DNA from 3 places in the Burkholderia plantarii genome. Region 2 is predicted to be linked to each of the others. Evidence: predicted binding sites of a transcription regulator. Region 2 holds the regulator's gene; each other region holds the start of a gene.
What was found. The regulator NrdR, encoded in region 2, represses ribonucleotide reductase genes. The targets are predictions, from matches to a motif close to CACNANATNTNGTG.
Positions count from the first base shown of each region.

Region 1 (6,661 bases), 230 kb from region 2:
AGTAGGCGTAGTAGCAGACCGCTTCCATCGAGCGGTCGGCGAACTCGACCGCCGCGTCCGACGAGAACGGCGTGCGCAGCAGGTGCAGGCAGTCCTGGAAGCCCATGATGCCGAGGCCGACCGGACGGTGCTTCAGGTTCGAGTTACGCGCCTTGGCGACCGCGTAGTAATTGATGTCGATGACATTGTCGAGCATGCGCATCGCCACGCTGACCGTGCGCTTGAGCTTGTCGTGGTCGAGCGCATAGCTGCCGTCGGCCTGCTTGACCAGGTGCGCGACGAGGTTGACCGAGCCGAGGTTGCAGACCGCGATCTCGGCGTCGCTCGTGTTCAGCGTGATTTCGGTGCAGAGGTTCGACGAGTGGACCACGCCGACGTGCTGCTGCGGCGAGCGCACGTTGCAGGGATCCTTGAACGTGATCCACGGGTGGCCGGTCTCGAACAGCATGCCGAGCATCTTGCGCCAGAGCTGCTGCGCCGGGATCTTCTTGAACAGCTTCAGCTCGCCGCGCGCGACCTTGTCCTCGTAGCCGCGGTAGGCGGCCTCGAACTCGGCGCCGAACTTGTCGTGCAGGTCCGGGCAGGTGGACGGCGAGAACAGCGTCCAGTCGGTGCCTTCCATCACGCGCTTCATGAACAGGTCGGGAATCCAGTTCGCCGTGTTCATGTCGTGGGTGCGGCGGCGGTCGTCGCCGGTGTTCTTGCGCAGCTCGAGGAACTCCTCGATGTCGAGGTGCCAGGTTTCGAGGTACGCGCAGACGGCGCCCTTGCGCTTGCCGCCCTGGTTCACGGCCACCGCCGTGTCGTTGACGACCTTCAGGAACGGCACGACGCCCTGCGACTTGCCGTTCGTGCCCTTGATATGCGAGCCGAGCGCGCGCACGCGCGTCCAGTCGTTGCCGAGGCCGCCCGCGAACTTCGAGAGCAGCGCGTTTTCCTTCAGCGCTTCATAAATGCCGTCGAGATCGTCGGCGACCGTCGTCAGGTAGCACGACGACAGCTGCGAGCGGCGCGTGCCCGAGTTGAACAGCGTCGGGGTGGAGCTCATGAAGTCGAAGCTCGACAGCACGTTGTAGAACTCGATCGCGCGCGCTTCGCGGTCGATCTCGTTCAGCGACAGGCCCATCGCGACGCGCATGAAGAATGCCTGCGGCATTTCGATGCGCGTGCCGTCGACGTGCAGGAAGTAGCGGTCGTACAGCGTCTGCAGGCCGAGATAGCCGAACTGCAGGTCGCGGCTCGCGTCGAGCGCCTCGCCCAGACGCACCAGGTCGAACTGCAGCAGCTTGTCGTCGAGCAGCTCGGCTTCGACGCCGCGCTTCAGGAACTGCGGGAAGTATTCGGCGTAGCGCGCCTGCATCTCGCCCTGCGCGACTTCCTCGCCGAGGATCTCGCGGCGGATCGTGTGCAGCAGGATGCGTGCCGTCACCTGGCTGTAGGCCGGGTCCTTCTCGATCATGGTGCGCGCGGCCAGGATCGCCGAGTCGTAGACCTGGCTCATCGGCACGCCGTCGTAGAGGTTCTTCACCGTCTCGGCGACGATCGGATCCGGGTTGACGGCGCTGCCGAGCCCTTCGCAGGCCGAGGCGATCAGGCCGCGCAGCGCGCCCATGTCGAGCGGACGCGTGACGCCGGCGTCGGTCACGTTGATGCCGGCCGCGCCGGCCTGTGCGTCGGCCGGGGCATCGCTGTGCGCGCGCTCGAGGTGACGCTTCTCGCGGTACAGCACGTAGGCACGCGCGACGTTGTGCTCGCCGCCGCGCATCAGCGCGAGCTCGACCTGATCCTGGATATCCTCGATATGGAACGTGCCGCCGTTCGGGCGGCTGCGCACGAGCGCGCGCACCACGCTCTGCGTCAGCTGCTCGACGAGCTCGCGCACGCGGGCCGACGCGGCGCCCTGGCCGCCATTGACCGCGAGGAACGCCTTCGTCACGGCGATCGCGATCTTCGAGGGCTCGAAAGCCACCACGCTGCCGTTACGGCGGATCACCTTGTAGTCGGCGAACGTCGCTTGCGGCGCGAGCGCGGGCGCGCCCTGCGAAGCCGTGCCAAGAGGGCGGCTCTGGGCGCTCTCGAATTGGGACGTCCCGGTGTCGGTCGTTTGCATGTGCAAAGCTCCTGGTGCTGGATGGTGCGGAGAGATCCGCGGATGTGAACGATTAACGCGCGCGCTGGGGCGCATGCGGCAGAACGAAAAAGCGGCACGGGCCGCGCGATACCGATGATTCGACGTCTGCTTTCGTCATGCGTATCGCGCCCCTTGCCGCTCGTGTCTGCACGGGTCGCGGTGTGCCGGGCCTGGCCGCACACCGCGCCGCGAGTTTCCCGGCATCACCTGCCGGCCGGAGCGGATCGCCTGAAGCGCCCACTCTCTGAACACTACATCTAGTGAGAAACTCATCAACTAGCACCAAGTATAGTGGACGATAGAGCTATCTCAAAATGGAAAATTTGGCCCTGCCCGGCGCGATTTGGCTTGACATCAGGCGAGTGCAGACGGGGCAACGGATCGGGCCGTTTCATGACGCCCTCGGGTCGGCGCGACGCGCGCCGACGTCGCGCCCGTTAGTGACGGTAAGGAAAGGATTCGGGCGGCAGACCGGTATCGGCCGCCAGGCGTTGCCAATCGAAGTGCGGACCGGGATCGGTCTTGCGGCCCGGCGCGATGTCCGAGTGGCCGGCGAGCGCCTCGACCGGATAGCGGGTCGCGAGCGCGCGCACCAGCGCCGCGAGCGTCACGTATTGGGCGGGCTCGAACGGCACGTCGTCGGCGCCCTCGAGCTCGATGCCGATCGAGAAGTCGTTGCAGCGCTCGCGGCCGAGGAAGGTCGAGACGCCGGCGTGCCAGGCACGCGCCTCGCACGACACGAACTGGATCAGCTCGCCGTCGCGCGCGATCAGGAAGTGCGCCGACACGCGCAGTCCGCGCAGGTTCGCGTCGTAATAGGGATGCACGTTGCAGTCGAGCCGGTTCTGGAACAGCGCGACGATCGCGTCGCCGCCGAACTCGCCGGGCGGCAGGCTGATGTTGTGGACCACCACCAGCATCGGCACCACGCCGGCCGGCCGCGCCTCGTGATTCGGCGACGGCGCGTGGCGCGCGCCCGGCACCCAGCCGTCGGCGCCGACCTCGAACACCGCGCTCATTGCGCGTCGCGCGCCGCCGCCGCGTGACGGGCCGCGTGCTCGCGGCTGCAGAAGTAGTCGCCGCCGGCCGCGATCGCGTCTCCCTTCGGCGTATGCACGCCGCACACCGCGCAGCGCACCATCGGCTCCGGCAGCGAGGGCGCGCGGGCCGCCGACGGACGCGGGCCGCCCTGGCCGGGCGCGCGCGCGCCGGCCGGCCAGGAGGCTGCGCCGGGCGCGGCGCCGCCGCGGCTCGTGCGCTCCTGCGCCTGGCGCAGCTTGCGCGAGACCCAGGAGCCGGCGATGAAGAGGAGGATCAACAGCAGAAGGTTACGCATCGCTTTGAGACCATCAGACCACGGAACGGTGCAGCAGCACCTCGAGCACGAAACGGCTGCCGACGTAGGCGAGCAGCAGCGCGCCGAACGAGGCCAGCACCCAGCGCGCGGCACCGCGCCCGCGCCAGCCGGACAGCCGACGCGCGACGAGGATGCCGCCGAACATGAACCACGAGAGGATCGCGAACACCGTCTTGTGGTCGAAGCGCAGCGCGCGCGCATCGACCTGCTCGCTGAACAGGATGCCCGAGGCGAGCGTCAGCGTGAGCAGCACGAAGCCGGCGCCGATCAGGCGGAACAGCAGCTTCTCGAGCGTGAGCAGCGGCGGCAGCGTTTCGAGCCAGCTCGTGAACACGCCCGCCGAGTCGATCCTGCCACCCTGCCGCAACGCCTGCAGACGGCGCTCGGTCATCAGCATCAGCACCGCGTGCAGCGCCGCGATCGCGAACAATCCATAGGCGATGTTCGCGATCAGGAAGTGCATCTTGAACAATGGCGCGGCGGCATAGGGCAGCACGCGCACGCCGCCGAACACGAGCGGCAGCAGCGAGGCGAGGCAGGCGAGCGGCAGCACCAGCAGGCGCAGGCCGTCGAGCGGGAAGAAGAAGCTCTCGATCCAGTAGATGCCCGCGCCGAGCCAGAACATCGCCGACAGCGCGAACGCGAAGCCGAACACCATCGCGTCGTGCGGGAAGATCGTGGCATGCAGCAGCACGCCATGCGCGAGCAGCGCCGCGAACAGCAGCGCGCGGCCCGTGCCGCCCACGGCGGCGGCCGATGCGCCGGGCTCGCCCGGCACCGGCGGCACGCTCGCGGCGAGCGGCTGCACGAGGCCGGAACGGTGCGCCCGCCATCCCGCGACGGCCAGGCCACCGTACAGGAGCGCGGTGAGGGCATACAGTACAATATCCATGTTCGAAGTTTACACTAGGCCCCTTGCCCGCGACGGCTGTCAATATATAGCACGCGCGCCTTCGGGCCCCACTGCCCATCGCTCCCCATGCTCGACAATCTCACCCAACGGATGGCGCGCGTCGTCAAGACGCTGCGCGGCGAAGCCCGTCTCACCGAAGCCAACACGCAGGAAATGCTGCGCGAGGTCCGGCTTGCGCTGCTCGAAGCCGACGTCGCGCTGCCCGTGGTCCGCGAGTTCATCGCGAAGGTCAAGGAAAAGGCGCTCGGCGAGGAAGTGATCAGCTCGCTCTCGCCGGGTCAGGCGCTGGTCGGCGTGGTGCAGAAGGAGCTGACCGCCGTGATCGGCGGCGACTACGAAGGCAAGGCGGTCGAGCTGAACCTGGCCGTCACGCCGCCGGCGATCATCCTGATGGCGGGCCTGCAGGGCGCTGGCAAGACCACCACGGTCGGCAAGCTCGCGAAGCTGCTTCGCGAGAAGCAGAAGAAGAAGGTCCTGACGGTGTCGTGCGACGTCTACCGCCCCGCCGCGATCGCGCAGCTGAAAACGGTGAGCGAGCAGGTCGGCGCCGATTTCTTCCCGTCCACGCCGGACCAGAAGCCCGTCGAGATCGCGCGCGCCGCGCTCGACTGGGCCAGGCGCCACTACCATGACGTGCTGATCGTCGATACGGCCGGCCGGCTCGGCATCGACGAGGCGATGATGAACGAGATCGCCGAGCTGCACGCCGCGATCAATCCGGCCGAGACGCTGTTCGTGGTCGACGCGATGCTGGGCCAGGATGCCGTCAACACCGCGAAGGCGTTCAACGACGCGCTGCCGCTCACCGGCGTGGTACTGACCAAGCTCGACGGCGATTCGCGCGGCGGCGCGGCGCTGTCGGTGCGCAGCATCACCGGCAAGCCGATCAAGTTCGTCGGTGTGGCCGAGAAGCTCGACGGGCTCGAAGTGTTCCACCCGGACCGGATGGCCAACCGCATCCTCGGCATGGGCGACATCCTCGCGCTGGTCGAGGAAGCGCAGCGCGGCGTCGACGTGCAGGCCGCGCAGAAGCTCGCCGACAAGGTCAAGAAGGGCGGCGACTTCGACCTCAACGATTTCCGCGCGCAGATCTCGCAGATGAAAAACATGGGCGGCCTGTCGTCGCTGATGGACAAGCTGCCCGCGCAGTTCCAGCAGGCCGCCGCGGGCGCCGACATGGGCCACGCCGAGAAGCAGATCCGCCGCATGGAGGGCATCATCAACTCGATGACGCCGGCCGAGCGCGCCAAGCCCGATCTGATCAAGGCCACCCGCAAGCGCCGCATCGCGGCCGGCGCGGGCGTGCCGGTGCAGGAGGTCAACCGGATGCTGAACCAGTACGACCAGATGCGCACGATGATGAAGAAGCTCAAGGGCGGCAACATGCAGAAGATGATGCGCGGCCTCAAGGGCATGATGCCGGGCCTGCGTTAATTTTTCGACGCCCCACGCGGCGCGGTGCGCGGTATATCCTAATGGCGCATCGCCCCGCTCGTCGGGGCGCCCCGCCGCGAGTCAATCCGCCGCGGCTTTCGACTGATCCGGATCGCACGCCACCCCTCATGAATCGCGAAGAAGCCCTCCACATATTCCAGCATTCCGAACAGATCGTCTCCGCCGACGAGGTCAGCGCCTCGATCGGCCGGATGGCCTCGGCGATCCGCGACGAAATCGGCGAGGCGTTCCCGCTCGTGCTGTCGGTGATGGGCGGCGCGGCCGTGTTCACCGGCATGCTGCTGCCGCACCTCGACTTCCCGCTCGAGTTCGACTACATCCACCTGACGCGCTACCGCAACACCACCCAGGGCAGCCCCGAGATGCACTGGCGCGTGGCGCCGCGCGAGTCGGTCAAGGACCGCATCGTGATCGTGCTCGACGACATCCTCGACGAAGGCGAGACGATGGCCGCGATCCGCGACCGGATCCTCGACATGGGCGCCAAGCGCTTCCTGTCGGCCGTGCTCTGCGAGAAGACGCTCGCCAAGGCCAAGCCGCTGCACCCCGATTTCTGCGGGTTCTCGGTGCCGGATCGCTACGTGTTCGGCTGCGGGATGGACGCGAAGGGCTACTGGCGCAACCTGCCGACCATCCGCGCGCTGACGGCCGAGGCCTGAGCCTCGGGCCGGCCTGGCCCCTCGGGCGCCCCGGCGGCGCCCCAAAAGCAAAACGGCTCGCGTAGCGCTACGCGAGCCGTTTTTTCATGCGCCGGCCGGGCCGGCGTCCCGCAGCTTACAGCTGATGCGAGAACGCACGGATCCCC
Region 1 is NZ_CP007212.1:541,521-548,181, reverse strand. Features, by position in the region: gene bpln_RS02420 (ribonucleoside-diphosphate reductase subunit alpha) at 1-2,110, opposite strand, end outside; gene ampD (1,6-anhydro-N-acetylmuramyl-L-alanine amidase AmpD) at 2,569-3,150, opposite strand; gene bpln_RS02410 (PP0621 family protein) at 3,147-3,467, opposite strand; gene bpln_RS02405 (cytochrome C assembly family protein) at 3,481-4,380, opposite strand; gene ffh (signal recognition particle protein) at 4,468-5,835, shown strand; gene bpln_RS02395 (hypoxanthine-guanine phosphoribosyltransferase) at 5,964-6,515, shown strand; gene bpln_RS02390 (MarC family protein) at 6,631-6,661, opposite strand, start outside.
Region 1: bpln_RS02420 (ribonucleoside-diphosphate reductase subunit alpha) is a predicted target of NrdR. The motif match lies at 2,381-2,394, and genes of this name have one in related genera.

Region 2 (6,661 bases):
ATGGGCTCGTGACGCCGCGCGACTCGGACCTGCCGACGACTTCGCGGCCTCCACCTGATTCATTTCTCCGCTCCCGATGCGCCCGCCGGCAGGCCGGCGTTTCGCAACGACAGCCAACGCCGCGCGCTCCAGCGGCGCCGCCCGTCGCGGCTCCTCTGCATCGTGCCGTCGCAATCGAGATAGCGTGCGGCCTGCGCCGGCGCCGTGCCTCGCACCTGCACGCAGACTTCGATCGCGACGACCTCGCGCCACGCGCCGGCCGCCAAAGCCGAGGCGTCTCGCCATGCAGCCCTCCCTCGCAGCCGATACCGCAGACGCAGGCGTTCGATGCCTTCCACGAGCGGCTGCGCGACGCCGGGCCGGCCGCTGCCCTCGCAATACAGCTCCGGGCCGCGCGCCGACCTGCCTGACCGCACGAAATAGCGGTTGACGACCAGCGGCCGGTCGCCCACGGCGCCGACGCCCTGCCCCAGGCAGTCGGTCACGCGCCCGTCCGCGGTCGGCCAGGTGGAGACGGCATCGCCGACATAGCGCACGAGCAAGCCATCGGAGCCGTCGGTCTCGGCAAAACAGGCCGGCCGCGTGGCGTCACCGGCCACGCGCCCCGACGAGCATCCGAACAGCGGCGCGACACCGGCCATGCGCGCATCGAGCGGCACGAAGCCCGCCATCCGCACCGACTGCGCGACGAGCGTCAGTGCGACCGCCGCCGCGTCGCGCGCTCGCGCGGCATCGACCGACGCGCCATAGGCAGCACGCTGGGTCCGGTACAGCGCCACGGCGGCGGCCAGTACGAACGCCGCCAGCGCCAACGCGACGAGCGCCTCGACCAGCGTGTGCGCGCGCTGACGGCGCTTTCTCACGGCAATGGACCCTCGGAATAAGCCAGTGCGACACAGCCGGCCGGCTCGCGCGTGCCGCTCGCCCATTGATCGCAAGCGCGCGGTGCCGCGCCATGACCGCGACGCCGCCAGAACACGGTGACGAGCGCGTGGCCGTCGCGCGTCGCTTCATCGAACCGCGCGCCGGGCAGGTCGGGCGTGGCGCGCGCCCAGTCGACCGTCGACACGCTTTCGCTGCGCGCCAGTTCGGCACGCGAATCCGCGAGCCGCCACGCCTGCACACGCATCGCCAGATCGGTCTCGAGATGGCGCATCGTGAGTTGCGTGCCGAGCACGCCGACCGTCGCCCCGGCCAGCAGCAGCAACGCGATCGCGACTTCGAGCAGCGAACTGCCGGCCATTGCCGCCCGTGCATGCCTCATCGGGCGGCTCCGCAGCGTCCCGGCGACAGCCGGGCCCGGCCGCCGGCTGCAATCCTCAGGCAACGCGAGGCATCGGCCGCCCCCGTTGCGGAGGTCGGCGCACCTGGTGAAAAGTCGAAGCGCCGGAAGCCGCCGATCACCTGCCCGACGGGCGGCGTGAACACGACGTCGGCCGCGGCGCCGTCGACGCGTACGCCGGGATCGGCCGGAATCCTGCGCAGGACCGTGCCGCGCGCCGGGCCGCCCGGCGCCGTCACATCGAGCGCCACCACCGCCCATGCGCACGACCACGCGCCGTCGCCGTCGCAGCGCTGCCGGGCCTCGACGCAAGGCGGCCCGGCGCCGCCATCGCCGCGGCACAGCGCGACGCGCACGCCGCGCGCGACCGATTCGACACGCGCCGCCGCGAGCGCGGCGAGCATGGTCGTTGCGCGCGCATCCACCTGGTCGCGCTGCCGCCACGCGACGAACGACGGCATCGCATAGGTCGCGACGAGCGCCACCAGCGCGAGCGCCACCATCGATTCGACGAGCGTGACGCCCGCCGCCCTGCTTCTGTCCCGCATGATCCCGCTCCGCCGACACGACGCAACGACTGTAGCGGGGCGAACGCGGGCGCGCCATTGGCCGGACGGCCGAATGGCGTGAGCCGACCGCGCCGGTGACAATCGTCACGGCGAGATCGGCTTCAGGAGACCGGAAATGAAATCGGGAAGGGTGGAGTCAGCGCTTGCGGGGCGTCTTCGACGGCCCCGAGCGGCGGAATTCCTCGATGACGTCGGCGAATTCGGAGACGTCCTCGAAGCGCCGGTAAACCGACGCGAACCGCACGTAGGCGATCGTGTCGAGGCCGCGCAACTCGTTCATCACGAGTTCGCCGAGCTTTTCGCTGCGCACCTCGCGCTCGCCGGTGGCGAGCAGCTGGTATTCGATGCGCGACACCGCCGCATCGATCGCGTCCGCCGCCACCGGGCGCTTGCGCAACGCCAGTTGCATGCTCGCGACGAGCTTGCGGCGGTCGAACTCGGTGCGGCTGCCGTCCTTCTTGACGACGGCCGGCAACGCCAGCTCGACCCGTTCATACGTGGTGAAACGCTTGTCGCAGGCGGAGCAGCGGCGGCGCCGGCGAATCGCGGCGCCGTCCTCGGACACGCGCGAATCCACCACCTGCGTGTCGTCGTGCCGGCAGAACGGACAGCGCATGACCGATCAGCGGTAGACCGGGAACTGCTTCGTCAGCTCGGCCACCTGCGCGCGCACGCGCTCGATGGTCGCCGTGTCTTCCGGATTGTCGAGCACGTCGGCGATCAGGTTGCCGACGATCTCGGCTTGCTTCGCGCCGAAGCCGCGCGTCGTCATCGCCGGCGAACCCAGACGAATCCCGCTCGTCACGAACGGCTTCTCCGGATCGTTCGGAATCGCGTTCTTGTTCACCGTGATGTGCGCCGCGCCCAGCGCCGCTTCCGCCGCCTTGCCCGTGATCTTCTTCGCCTGCAGGTCCACCAGCATCACGTGGCTTTCCGTGCGACCCGACACGATCCGCAGCCCGCGCTTGACCAGCGTCTGCGCCAGCACCCGCGCGTTCTCCACCACCTGCTGCTGATACGCCTTGAACTCCGGCTGCGCCGCTTCCTTGAACGCCACCGCCTTCGCCGCGATCACGTGCATCAGCGGGCCACCCTGGATCCCCGGGAAGATCGCCGAGTTGATCGGCTTCTCGTACTCGGCCCTCATCAGGATCACCCCGCCGCGCGGGCCGCGCAGGCTCTTGTGCGTGGTCGTCGTCACGAAGTCCGCGTGCGGCACCGGGTTCGGATACACGCCCGCCGCGATCAGCCCCGCGTAGTGCGCCATGTCCACCATCAGGTACGCGCCCACCGACTTCGCGATCCTCGCCAGACGCTCGAAGTCGATCTTCAGCGCGAACGCCGACGCGCCCGCCACGATCATCTTCGGCTTGTGTTCCTGTGCCAGCTTTTCGGCCGCTTCGTAGTCGATGTCCTCGTCTTCGTTCAGGCCGTAGCTCACCACGTTGAACCACTTGCCCGACATGTTCACCGGCGAGCCGTGCGTGAGGTGGCCGCCGTGCGCGAGGCTCATCCCCATGATCGTGTCGCCGGGCTTCAACATCGCGAAGAACACGCCCTGGTTGGCCTGCGAGCCCGAGTTCGGCTGCACGTTGGCCGCGTCCGCGCCGAACAGCGCCTTGACGCGGTCGATCGCCAGCTGTTCGACCACGTCCACGTATTCGCAACCGCCGTAGTAGCGCTTGCCGGGATAGCCCTCGGCGTACTTGTTGGTCAGCTGCGAGCCTTGCGCGGCCATCACGGCCGGGCTCGTGTAGTTCTCGGAGGCGATCAGCTCGATGTGATCTTCCTGGCGCTGGTTTTCCTGCTGGATCGCCTGCCAGAGGTCGGGATCAACGTTCGCGATGGTGCTTTGGGCTCTGTCAAACATACGGTTTCCGTTAAGTGTGTACAGGTTGACCGAGGCGGCCGAGTACATTGCGTTGCTGGCGGCATGGCCAGCCCGACGTGGCGGAAGAATCCGGTTGACGCGAGGCGGGACAGCCACCGGCGATGCACGCAACGGCGCACAACGGCTGCCCAGGCGAACGGCAAAAACGGCACCCTGCGCTTCACGGTGGGACGCTCCACCTTGACCCCGGAGGGTTCTATCGCCAGTCACGCAGGGGGTGATTAGCGCCGTAGTTTATTGGATGCATGGTGAATAGGCAACCGGCCGGGCCGCCCGCCGGCGCAATCGGGGAGCAAACAAAATCAGGCTGGCGGCCCCGTCCAGCGGGGATTTGCACGTTTTCCGCAATGCACCAAGGCAGCCCGAAAACCGCCTGCACGTCGATGCCGGCGTCACGCGGCGTCGCCTTGCCGCAACGCGGCAATGTCAGTAGGCTAACGCGTTCCCCATCGCTTCACCTCACCGACCAGGAGCAGCAGCAATGATCGTGTTCGTCACCGGCGCATCCGCAGGATTCGGCGCCGCCATCGCCAGGGCCTTCGTCAAGGGCGGCCATCGCGTCGTCGCCAGCGCGCGCCGCAAGGATCGTCTCGACGCGCTTGCCGCCGAACTGGGCGAGGCCCTGCTGCCCGTCGAGCTCGACGTGCGCGACCGCGCCGCCGTCGACGCCGTGCTGAAAGGCCTGCCCGCCGGATTCGCCGACATCGACGTGCTCGTCAACAATGCCGGCCTCGCGCTCGGCGTGGAGCCGGCCCAGAAGGCCAGCCTCGACGAGTGGCAGACCATGATCGACACCAACTGCTCGGGCCTCGTCACCGTCACGCACACGCTGCTGCCCGGCATGATCGCGCGCGGCCGCGGTCACATCTTCAACCTCGGCTCGGTTGCCGGCACCTATCCCTACGCGGGCGGCAACGTCTACGGCGCGACCAAGGCATTCGTCCGACAATTCAGCCTGAACCTGCGCACCGACCTGCTCGGTACGCCGCTGCGCGTGACCGACATCGAGCCGGGCCTCTGCGGCGGCACCGAGTTCTCGAACGTGCGCTTCCGCGGCGACGACACCAAGGCCTCGAACGTCTACGCCAACGTCCAGCCGCTCACGGCCGAGGACATCGCCGATACCATCTACTGGATCGCGACGCGCCCCGCCCACGTCAACATCAACACGGTCGAGATGATGCCCGTCGCCCAGGCACCGGCCGGCCTCGCCGTCCACCGCGGCTGAGCCCTTCCGGAAATCGCCCGGAGCCCGCTCCGGTCGGCCTTCGGGCGCCCTCGGGCCAGTCGTCGCACGCGCAACATTCGGTTACCAAACGGCGCGAAAGCTTCCGGTAGAATGCGCGCCATGAATCCGCCCAATCGACCGTCCGGACCGCCCAACACCGCCTTTTCGTTCGACTGGCCGGTTCGCGTGTATTACGAGGACACCGACGCCGGCGGCATCGTCTTCCACGCGAACTATCTGAAGTATTTCGAGCGGGCCCGCACCGAATGGCTGCGAGCATGCGGCCTCGACCAGCACCGGGTAGGCGCCGAAACGGGAGCGATGTTCGTGGTGCGCGATACCGCCGTCGACTACCGCGCCCCGGCCCGGCTCGACGACCTGCTGACGGTCAGGAGCCGGATCGAGCGCTTCGGCCGCGCCTCGCTGGTGTTCGTCCAGGAAGCCTGGCTCGACAGCGTGCTGCTCGCCTCCGGCCGCATCGGCATCGGCTGGGTCCATCGCGAAACCATGCGCCCGACGGGCATTCCGCCGATGGTGCGCACGGCGCTCGAACAGGGTCCGATGCAATGTCTGTCAACGGCCGACACATGAGCGCCGTTTAAACAGAGCCGATGAACTTGCGACCCTGATTCGGGACCAACGAGAACACCGGGCCGGAGCCAGGCTCGGGCCGCCGGCGAGAACGCCGGCCGGCCACCAAGAACCGGATGCCGGACCCGTACCGCGCCATGGCGACAAGGCGCGACGCGACGGCCAAGAAGCACGTTAACCACACACCTATGAACTCTGCACAAGACCTGTCGATCGTTTCTCTCGTCCTCAATGCGAGCGTGCTTGCCCAGGCGGTGATGGGGCTGCTTCTGCTGCTGTCGCTGATGTCCTGGACGTTCATTTTCCGCAAATGGTTCGCGCTGCGCCGCGCGCGCAAGCAGACCGAGCGCTTCGAGCGCGACTTCTGGTCCGGCGGCGACCTGCAGGCGCTGTACCAGAGCGCGGCCAACAACCGCCACACGATCGGCTCGCTCGAGCGGATCTTCGAATCGGGCATGCGCGAGTTTCTGAAAGCCAAGGAAAAGCGCATCTCGGACCCGTCGCTGATCCTCGACGGCGCACGCCGCGCGATGCGCGCCGCGTTCCAGCGCGAGATGGACATGCTCGAGGCGAACCTCGCGTTCCTCGCCTCGGTCGGCTCGGTCAGCCCGTACATCGGCCTGTTCGGCACCGTGTGGGGGATCATGAATTCGTTCCGCGGCCTCGCCAACGTGCAGCAGGCCACGCTCGCCAACGTCGCGCCCGGCATCGCCGAAGCGCTGGTGGCCACCGCGATCGGCCTGTTCGCCGCGATCCCGGCCGTGGTCGCCTACAACCGCTACGCGCACGACATCGATCGCCTCGCGAGCCGCTTCGAGACCTTCGTCGAGGAGTTCTCGAACATCCTGCAACGTCAGGCGCAATAAGGAGCACGCGATGGCCGGCACTCCCCTTCGTTCCAGCATGCGCGGCGGCCGCTCGCGCCGCTCGATGGCCGACATCAACGTCGTGCCCTACATCGACGTAATGCTGGTGCTGCTCGTGATCTTCATGGTGACGGCGCCGCTCGTCGCGCCGTCGATCGTGAACCTGCCCACCGTCGGCAACGCGTCGCCGCAGGAGCAGACGCCGCCCGTGGTCGTCAACATCCAGGCCAGCGG
Region 2 is NZ_CP007212.1:771,498-778,158, reverse strand. Features, by position in the region: gene bpln_RS03395 (PilW family protein) at 60-863, opposite strand; gene bpln_RS03390 (hypothetical protein) at 860-1,264, opposite strand; gene bpln_RS03385 (GspH/FimT family pseudopilin) at 1,261-1,830, opposite strand; gene nrdR (transcriptional regulator NrdR) at 1,988-2,467, opposite strand; gene glyA (serine hydroxymethyltransferase) at 2,474-3,721, opposite strand; ZMP/ZTP riboswitch at 3,862-3,962, opposite strand; gene bpln_RS03370 (SDR family NAD(P)-dependent oxidoreductase) at 4,224-4,970, shown strand; gene ybgC (tol-pal system-associated acyl-CoA thioesterase) at 5,082-5,561, shown strand; gene tolQ (protein TolQ) at 5,750-6,427, shown strand; gene tolR (protein TolR) at 6,438-6,661, shown strand, end outside.

Region 3 (6,661 bases), on a different replicon from region 2:
AGGGCGACGAGTACCGTGTAGAGCACGCCGAGCGCGATCGCCTGCGCTTTCGGGCGGCCGGAGTCCGGCGTGGAACGGGAAGACTGGATCATCGGAACACTCTCGTCAGGACGGAAGAAGCGGGGATGCCGCTGCCGCCATCTTAAAGGACGTTCACGATCGGCTTGCGGACGGCTTGGGCGATCACGCCCGGGCGAGGCGCGGCCACGGCGGCCGGCATGCCGTCGGGCAGACGTGGAGGATGCAGGGGAAGGTGACGCCGACGACGGAAGCCGGGTACGACAATAACGCGGCGGGGCAACGGCCGGCGCCGTCGCCGCGGACCATGCCGCAGGCTCAAAACTCGGCCAGCACGAAATCCTCCTTGCCGACGTCGCAGAGCGGGCAGCGCCAGTCGTCGGGGACCTGCTCCCAGCGCGTGCCGGGCGCGATGCCGTGCTCGACGTCGCCGCTCGCCTCGTCGTAGATCCAGCCGCAGATCAGGCAGACGAACTGCCGGAAATCGCCGGGCGGCGGCACGGCGGGTGCTGCCCGCGCGAGCGCGGGTTCGACCGCCGCGCCCGCCCCGTCCGTTCGCGGCGCGCCGGCGGGCGGCTCGGCGGCGGTCGGCGCCGCGTCGAGACTCACTACCAGCGGCCCGGCGCCCGGCGCGCGGTCGGCGGCCAGACAGGCGTCGAGTCCACGATAGAGACGCTCGACGTCGTCGGCCGTCAGGTCGATGCGCAGCGGTTCGACGCCATCGGTCACGAGCCGGCGCGGAGCAAACTGCAGTTCGAGCGCGGTTCCTTTCTTGTACATGAAGCAGGCGGTTTCAATTTTCAGATACTGAATGGTATCTGTATACTTCCGGGCATTCAACCCGCATCCCGAATGGAGACACGCATGGCGAGGCTGACGCGCGAGGAAAGCCAGGCCCAGACCCGAACCCGGCTGCTGGAGGTGGCGGCCGCCCTGTTCGCGCGCGACGGCTACGCGGCCACCTCGCTCGAACGGATCGCCGAGGTGGCGGGCTTCAGCAAGGGCGCCGTCTATTCGAACTTCCAGGGCAAGGAGGCGCTGTTCCTGGAAATGCTCGAGGCGCACGGCCAGCAGAGCGTGGCCGACCTGCACGCGGCGATCGGCGAGGCCGCGACGATCGACGACGCGATCGAGCGGATCGCGGCCTGGGCGGACCGGCATTCGCGCGAGGGCAACTGGCCGCTGCTGGTGCTCGAATACGCGCGCCACGCGAAACCGGCCGAGACGTTTCGCGAATCGCAGGAAGCGGTGCTGCGCTCGCACTGGGGCGCGCTCGGCGAGCGGCTGCTCGCGCTCGCGCCCTCGCTCGCGATCGAGGCCGAGACGCTCGGCGCGCTGATCTTCGAGCTGACCTACGCGCCGGCCATGAGCTTCGTGAGCCGGCCGACCTCGGGCGACCTGCTGCGGGCCACGCTCGGCGGGCTGTTCGGCACGCGGCGCTGAGCCTTCAGGGGCATGGCACCCCCGCCTCGCAATCCGTTGCGTGCGCAACGAATATCCCATGCCCGGCGACATCGATTGCTGCGCCCGGCGGCACTTCGTTGCATGGCGCGCGGCGCATTATTCCACTCATGTCCGCGGCTCATCCGGTCATCCGCACAATGCATTGGACGTCTCGCGGCCACACCGGCTAACGTGCGTCACTGCCGTTCGCGCGACCGCGCGCCGACACGGTCCGGCTGACGAAACGCTTCGGCGCGCCTTACGGCACGCGGCAGCCACATCGACAGGCCACCGCGGGCCGCGCCCGGACGGCCTCGTTTTCGCCACACTCGCTCCAGGAAGTCCAGGATGTCCCGCTCTCCCGCCGCGCGCCTGCGCGTGCTGCTGCTGTCGCTCGCCTGCGCCGCCGGCGCCCCGCTCACCGCCCGCGCCGACAACGTGATCGTGCTCGATTCCGCCGAGGCCAAACTGAACCTGATCGACGAAGCCTCGCGCAAGGTCGTCGCGACGCTGCCGGCCGGCAAGGAACCGCATCACCTGATGATCACGCCCGACGGCCGCACGCTGCTCGTGGCGAACTCGGTGTCCGACAACCTGATGTTCGTCGATCCGCCCACCGGCCGCGTGACGGGCACCTTGCAGAACATCGAGGATCCGTACCAGCTCGGCTTCTCGCCCGACGGCAAATGGTTCGTCACGAACGCGCTGCGGCTCGACCGCGTCGACATCTACCATTACGGCGCGCCGCTGCATTTCACGCTGGCCAAACGCCTGCCGCTCGCGAGGATGCCGAGCCACATGACGTTCTCGATGGACAACCGCACCGTCTACGTGTCGCTGCAGGAGTCGGGCGAAGTGGCGGCGATCGACCTGCCGACCCAGACCGTCGCCTGGCGCGCGCAAGTGGGCCGCGACCCGGCCGGGCTCTGGATGACGCCCGACAACCGCCACCTGCTGGTGGGGATGACCGGCGAGGACGACGTCGCCGTGCTGGACTGCGTCACGCACGAGGTCGTGAAGCGCATCCATACCGGGCGCGGCGCGCACAACTTCCGCTCGCTCGATGACGGCCGCCACGTGGCCGTCACCAATCGCGTGGACAGCACGATCAGCGTGCTCGACTACACGACGCTCACCAGCACCGGCGACATCACCGGCCTGATGCCCGGCCCCGACGACATGGAGCTGAGCGCCGACAAACGCTTCCTGTGGGTCACGTTCCGCTTCTCGCGCCACGTCGGCGTGATCGACCTGGGCACGCGCAAGCTCGTCACGACGATCGCGGTGGGCCGCTCGCCGCACGGCATCTTCTTCGCCGACCGCGCGCCCGTGTACGCGCCGAACCCGGACTGACGCGCAGCCCGCGAGAATCGCCGCGCGGCAGGCGGCCATTCGCGACGATGCCGCGCGGCGTGCTCGACACGCGCCGAAGTCGCGCAACGGGCCCACCGGTAGCGAAAGATCGCCACCGCCGCGTGCGGGCGCGACGCGCCCCCCACGAAGCCGATCGTCGCGCACCGATGCCCGGCATGACGTGGAGCAAGCCCGGCGCCCGGCCGGCGCTCCTTCCGGCATGGATACCACATATAGTTATTTCCATTGCGAAATACACTACATGTTGGATATCAGCTCATGACCGTCGGACCCACCCATGTCAGCAAGCGCGATGGCCGCATCGTGCCGTTCGATCCGGCGCGCCTCGCCCGCGCGCTCGCAGCCGCCGCGCACGCCACCGATGAATTCGACGCGGCCGCGGCCGACACGCTCGCGCGCCTGATCACGTCGCGCCTCGCGGCCCGGGCCGGCCGGCCCGACACCGCGGCGGTACGGGCCGCCGCGCGGCAGGCACTGCTGGAACACGGCCATCGCGCCACGGCGCAAGCGTTCGAGTCCGGCCCGAACGGGCAGGCGGCGCCCGCCGCCGACACGCGCATCGAGGTCGGCGCCACCCTCGACGAATACCTGAACCGCTCGGACTGGCGCGTGAGCGCCAATGCCAACCAGGACTGGAGCCTCGGCGGCATGATCCTGAACACGAGCGGCAAGGTGGTGGCCAACTACTGGCTCGATCACGCCTATCCGCGCGAGATCGGCGCCGCGCACCGCTGCGGCGCGATCCACATCCACGATCTCGACATGCTGTCGGGCTATTGCGCGGGCTGGTCGCTGCGCCGGCTGCTGCACGAAGGCTTCAACGGCGTGCCGGGCAAGGTCGAGGCCACGCCGCCGAAGCACATGTCGTCGGCGGTCGGCCAGATCGTCAACTTCCTAGGCACGCTGCAGAACGAATGGGCCGGCGCGCAGGCGTTCTCGTCGTTCGACACGTACATGGCGCCGTTCGTGCGCGTCGACGGCCTCGACGAGGCGCAGGTCCGGCAATGCCTGCAGGAACTCGTCTACAACCTGAACGTGCCGAGCCGCTGGGGCACGCAGACGCCGTTCACGAACCTGACGTTCGACTGGACCTGCCCCGCCGACCTGCGCGACCAGGTGCCCTACGTGGGCGGGCGCGAGATGCCGTTCACCTACGGCGAGCTGCAGGCCGAGATGGACATGATCAACCGCGCCTACCTCGAGATCATGATGCGCGGCGACGCGAACGGCCGCGTGTTCACGTTTCCGATCCCCACCTACAACATCACGCGCGAGTTCGACTGGGATCATCCGAACACCACGCTGCTGTTCGACCTGACCGCGCGCTACGGCGTGCCGTATTTCCAGAACTTCATCAACAGCGAGCTGCAGCCGCAGGACGTGCGCTCGATGTGCTGCCGCCTCCAGCTCGACCTGCGCGAGCTGCTGCGGCGCGGCAACGGCCTGTTCGGCTCGGCCGAGCAGACCGGCAGCATCGGCGTGGTGACGCTGAACTGCGCGCGCATCGGCTACGAGTTCCGCCACGACGAACGCGGCCTGTTCGCGCGCGTCGACGAACTGCTGGAACTGGGGCGGCACAGCCTGGAAATCAAGCGCGCGCTGATCCAGCGCCTGATGGACGGCGGCCTCTACCCCTACACGCGGCGCTATCTCGGCACGCTGCGCAACCACTTCGGCACGCTCGGCGTGAACGGCGTGAACGAGATGATCCGCAACTTCACCGGCGACACCGACGACATCACCACGGAGGCCGGCCATCGGCTCGCGCTGCGGCTGATCGCCCATATCCGGGACCGCATCGCCGGCTTCCAGGAACAGACGGGCCACCTCTACAACCTCGAGGCGACGCCGGCCGAAGGCGCCACTTACCGCTTCGCCCGCGAGGACCGGCGCCGCTATCCGGACATCCTGCAGGCCGGCACGCCGGCCCAGCCGTACTACACGAACTCCACGCAGCTGCCCGCCGGCTTCACCGACGATCCGTTCGAGGCGCTCGCGCGCCAGGAGCCGCTGCAGGCCTGCTATACGGGCGGCACCGTGCTGCATCTGTACATGAACGAGGCCGTGTCGTCGGCCGACGCGTGCCGCGCGCTCGTCAGGCGTGCGCTGGAGCGGTTTCGCGTGCCCTACCTGACCGTGTCGCCGACGTTCTCGATCTGCCCGACGCACGGCTACCTGAGCGGGCGGCATGAGTTCTGCCCGAAGTGCGACGCCGAGCGGCTCGCCGACAAGGCCGCGCAAGCCGCGCGCCGCTGCGCCGAATTCGACGGCGCCTGCCCGCCGTCCTGACGCGCGGGGCCGCCGTCCATCCCGCGCGCCGCGCGCGCCCTCGCGCTCGCCCTTTTTACCGGCCATCTTTCGTCGGCCACTTTCATCGGCTTTCTCAAGGGTCATCCACCATGCACGATCACACCACTTCAACCGCCTCCCTCCCGGCCCTGCGCGACCACCCGGCAAGCCCGCCCGCCGTCGCGCTGGCCGATCACGAGCGCACCCGCTGCGAGATCTGGACGCGCGTGATGGGCTATCACCGCCCGGTCTCGGCGTTCAACACCGGCAAACAGGGCGAATTCGCCGAACGCTTGTTCTTCGTCCAGCCTCGTTGACGATGATCATTGAGCTGGCGCATGCCCCGAAACTTGGTGGCGTCGTACCGTTCTCGACGTGCGACTACCCGGGGCGGCTGGCCTGCGTGGTGTTCGTCTCTGGCTGCCCGTGGCGCTGCCATTACTGCCACAACCCGCATCTGCAGACGCGTGCCTGCCATGCCGGCCCGCAAGCCTGGGACGACACGCTGGCGTGGCTCGCGCGCCGCACGGGCCTGCTCGACGCCGTGGTGTTCTGCGGCGGCGAGCCGCTCGTGGAGCGGCACCTGCCGGCGATGATCGCGCAGGTCCGGCGCATGGGCTTCGCGGCCGCGCTGCATACGGGCGGCGCCTATCCGGACCGGCTCGCGCAGTGCCTGCCGATGCTCGAATGGGTCGGCTTCGACGTCAAGGCGCCGTTCACCGCCTACCCGCGCATCACGCAGGTCGCGCGCAGCGGCGCGGCGGCGGATCGCTCGCTCGGCCTGATCGCCGGTAGCGGCGTGGCGTTCGAATGCCGGATCACGATTCACCCGGCGCTGCTCGACGACGCCGACCTGCTGGCGGTCGCGCAGACGCTGGCGCAACGCGGCATCACGAAGCTCGTGCTGCAGCCGTTTCGCGGCACCGGCTGCACCTCGGCGCCGCTGCTGGACGCGCCGCTGCCGGCCGGCTACCCGGGGCCGGCGCTGCTGGACCGAATGCGCGCGGTGCTGCCCGCCGTCGAGGTGCGCCGTCACGCATGAGGCCCGACGCAGCGCCGACGCGGCAAGGCGCGCCACCGACGGGGCTGGGCGCGCCTTGCCGCGTACCCGCGCATCACCGATCCGGCGGGCTCGCGCGCGCCGGCCACGATCACGATCGACCATGAATGCCATGCCTGAGCTGAAGATTCCCGAACTCGTCTGCCCCGCCGGCAACCTGCCCGCCCTGCGCGCGGCCGTGGACGGCGGCGCCGATTGCGTCTACGTCGGGCTGAAGGGCGACACCAACGCGCGTGCGTTCCCGGGCCTGAATTTCGACCGCAACACGCTGGCCGACGGCGTGCGGCATGCCCATGCGGCCGGCAGCAAGGTGCTGCTCGCGATCAACACCTACGCGAGCGGCGCCGACCTCTCGCACTGGACCCACGCGATCGACCTGGCGGCCGGGATCGGCATCGACGCGATCATCGTCGCCGATCCCGCGCTGATGGCCTACGCGGCGCGCGTCCATCCGTCATTGCGGCTGCATCTGTCGGT
Region 3 is NZ_CP007213.1:3,068,946-3,075,606, forward strand. Features, by position in the region: gene bpln_RS29725 (AI-2E family transporter) at 1-92, opposite strand, end outside; gene bpln_RS38045 (rubredoxin) at 337-798, opposite strand; gene bpln_RS29735 (TetR/AcrR family transcriptional regulator) at 883-1,461, shown strand; gene bpln_RS29740 (YVTN family beta-propeller repeat protein) at 1,810-2,814, shown strand; gene bpln_RS29745 (ribonucleoside triphosphate reductase) at 3,094-5,124, shown strand; gene nrdD (anaerobic ribonucleoside-triphosphate reductase) at 5,235-5,441, shown strand; gene bpln_RS29755 (anaerobic ribonucleoside-triphosphate reductase activating protein) at 5,438-6,166, shown strand; gene ubiU (ubiquinone anaerobic biosynthesis protein UbiU) at 6,297-6,661, shown strand, end outside.
Region 3: bpln_RS29745 (ribonucleoside triphosphate reductase) is a predicted target of NrdR. The motif match lies at 3,040-3,053, and genes of this name have one in related genera.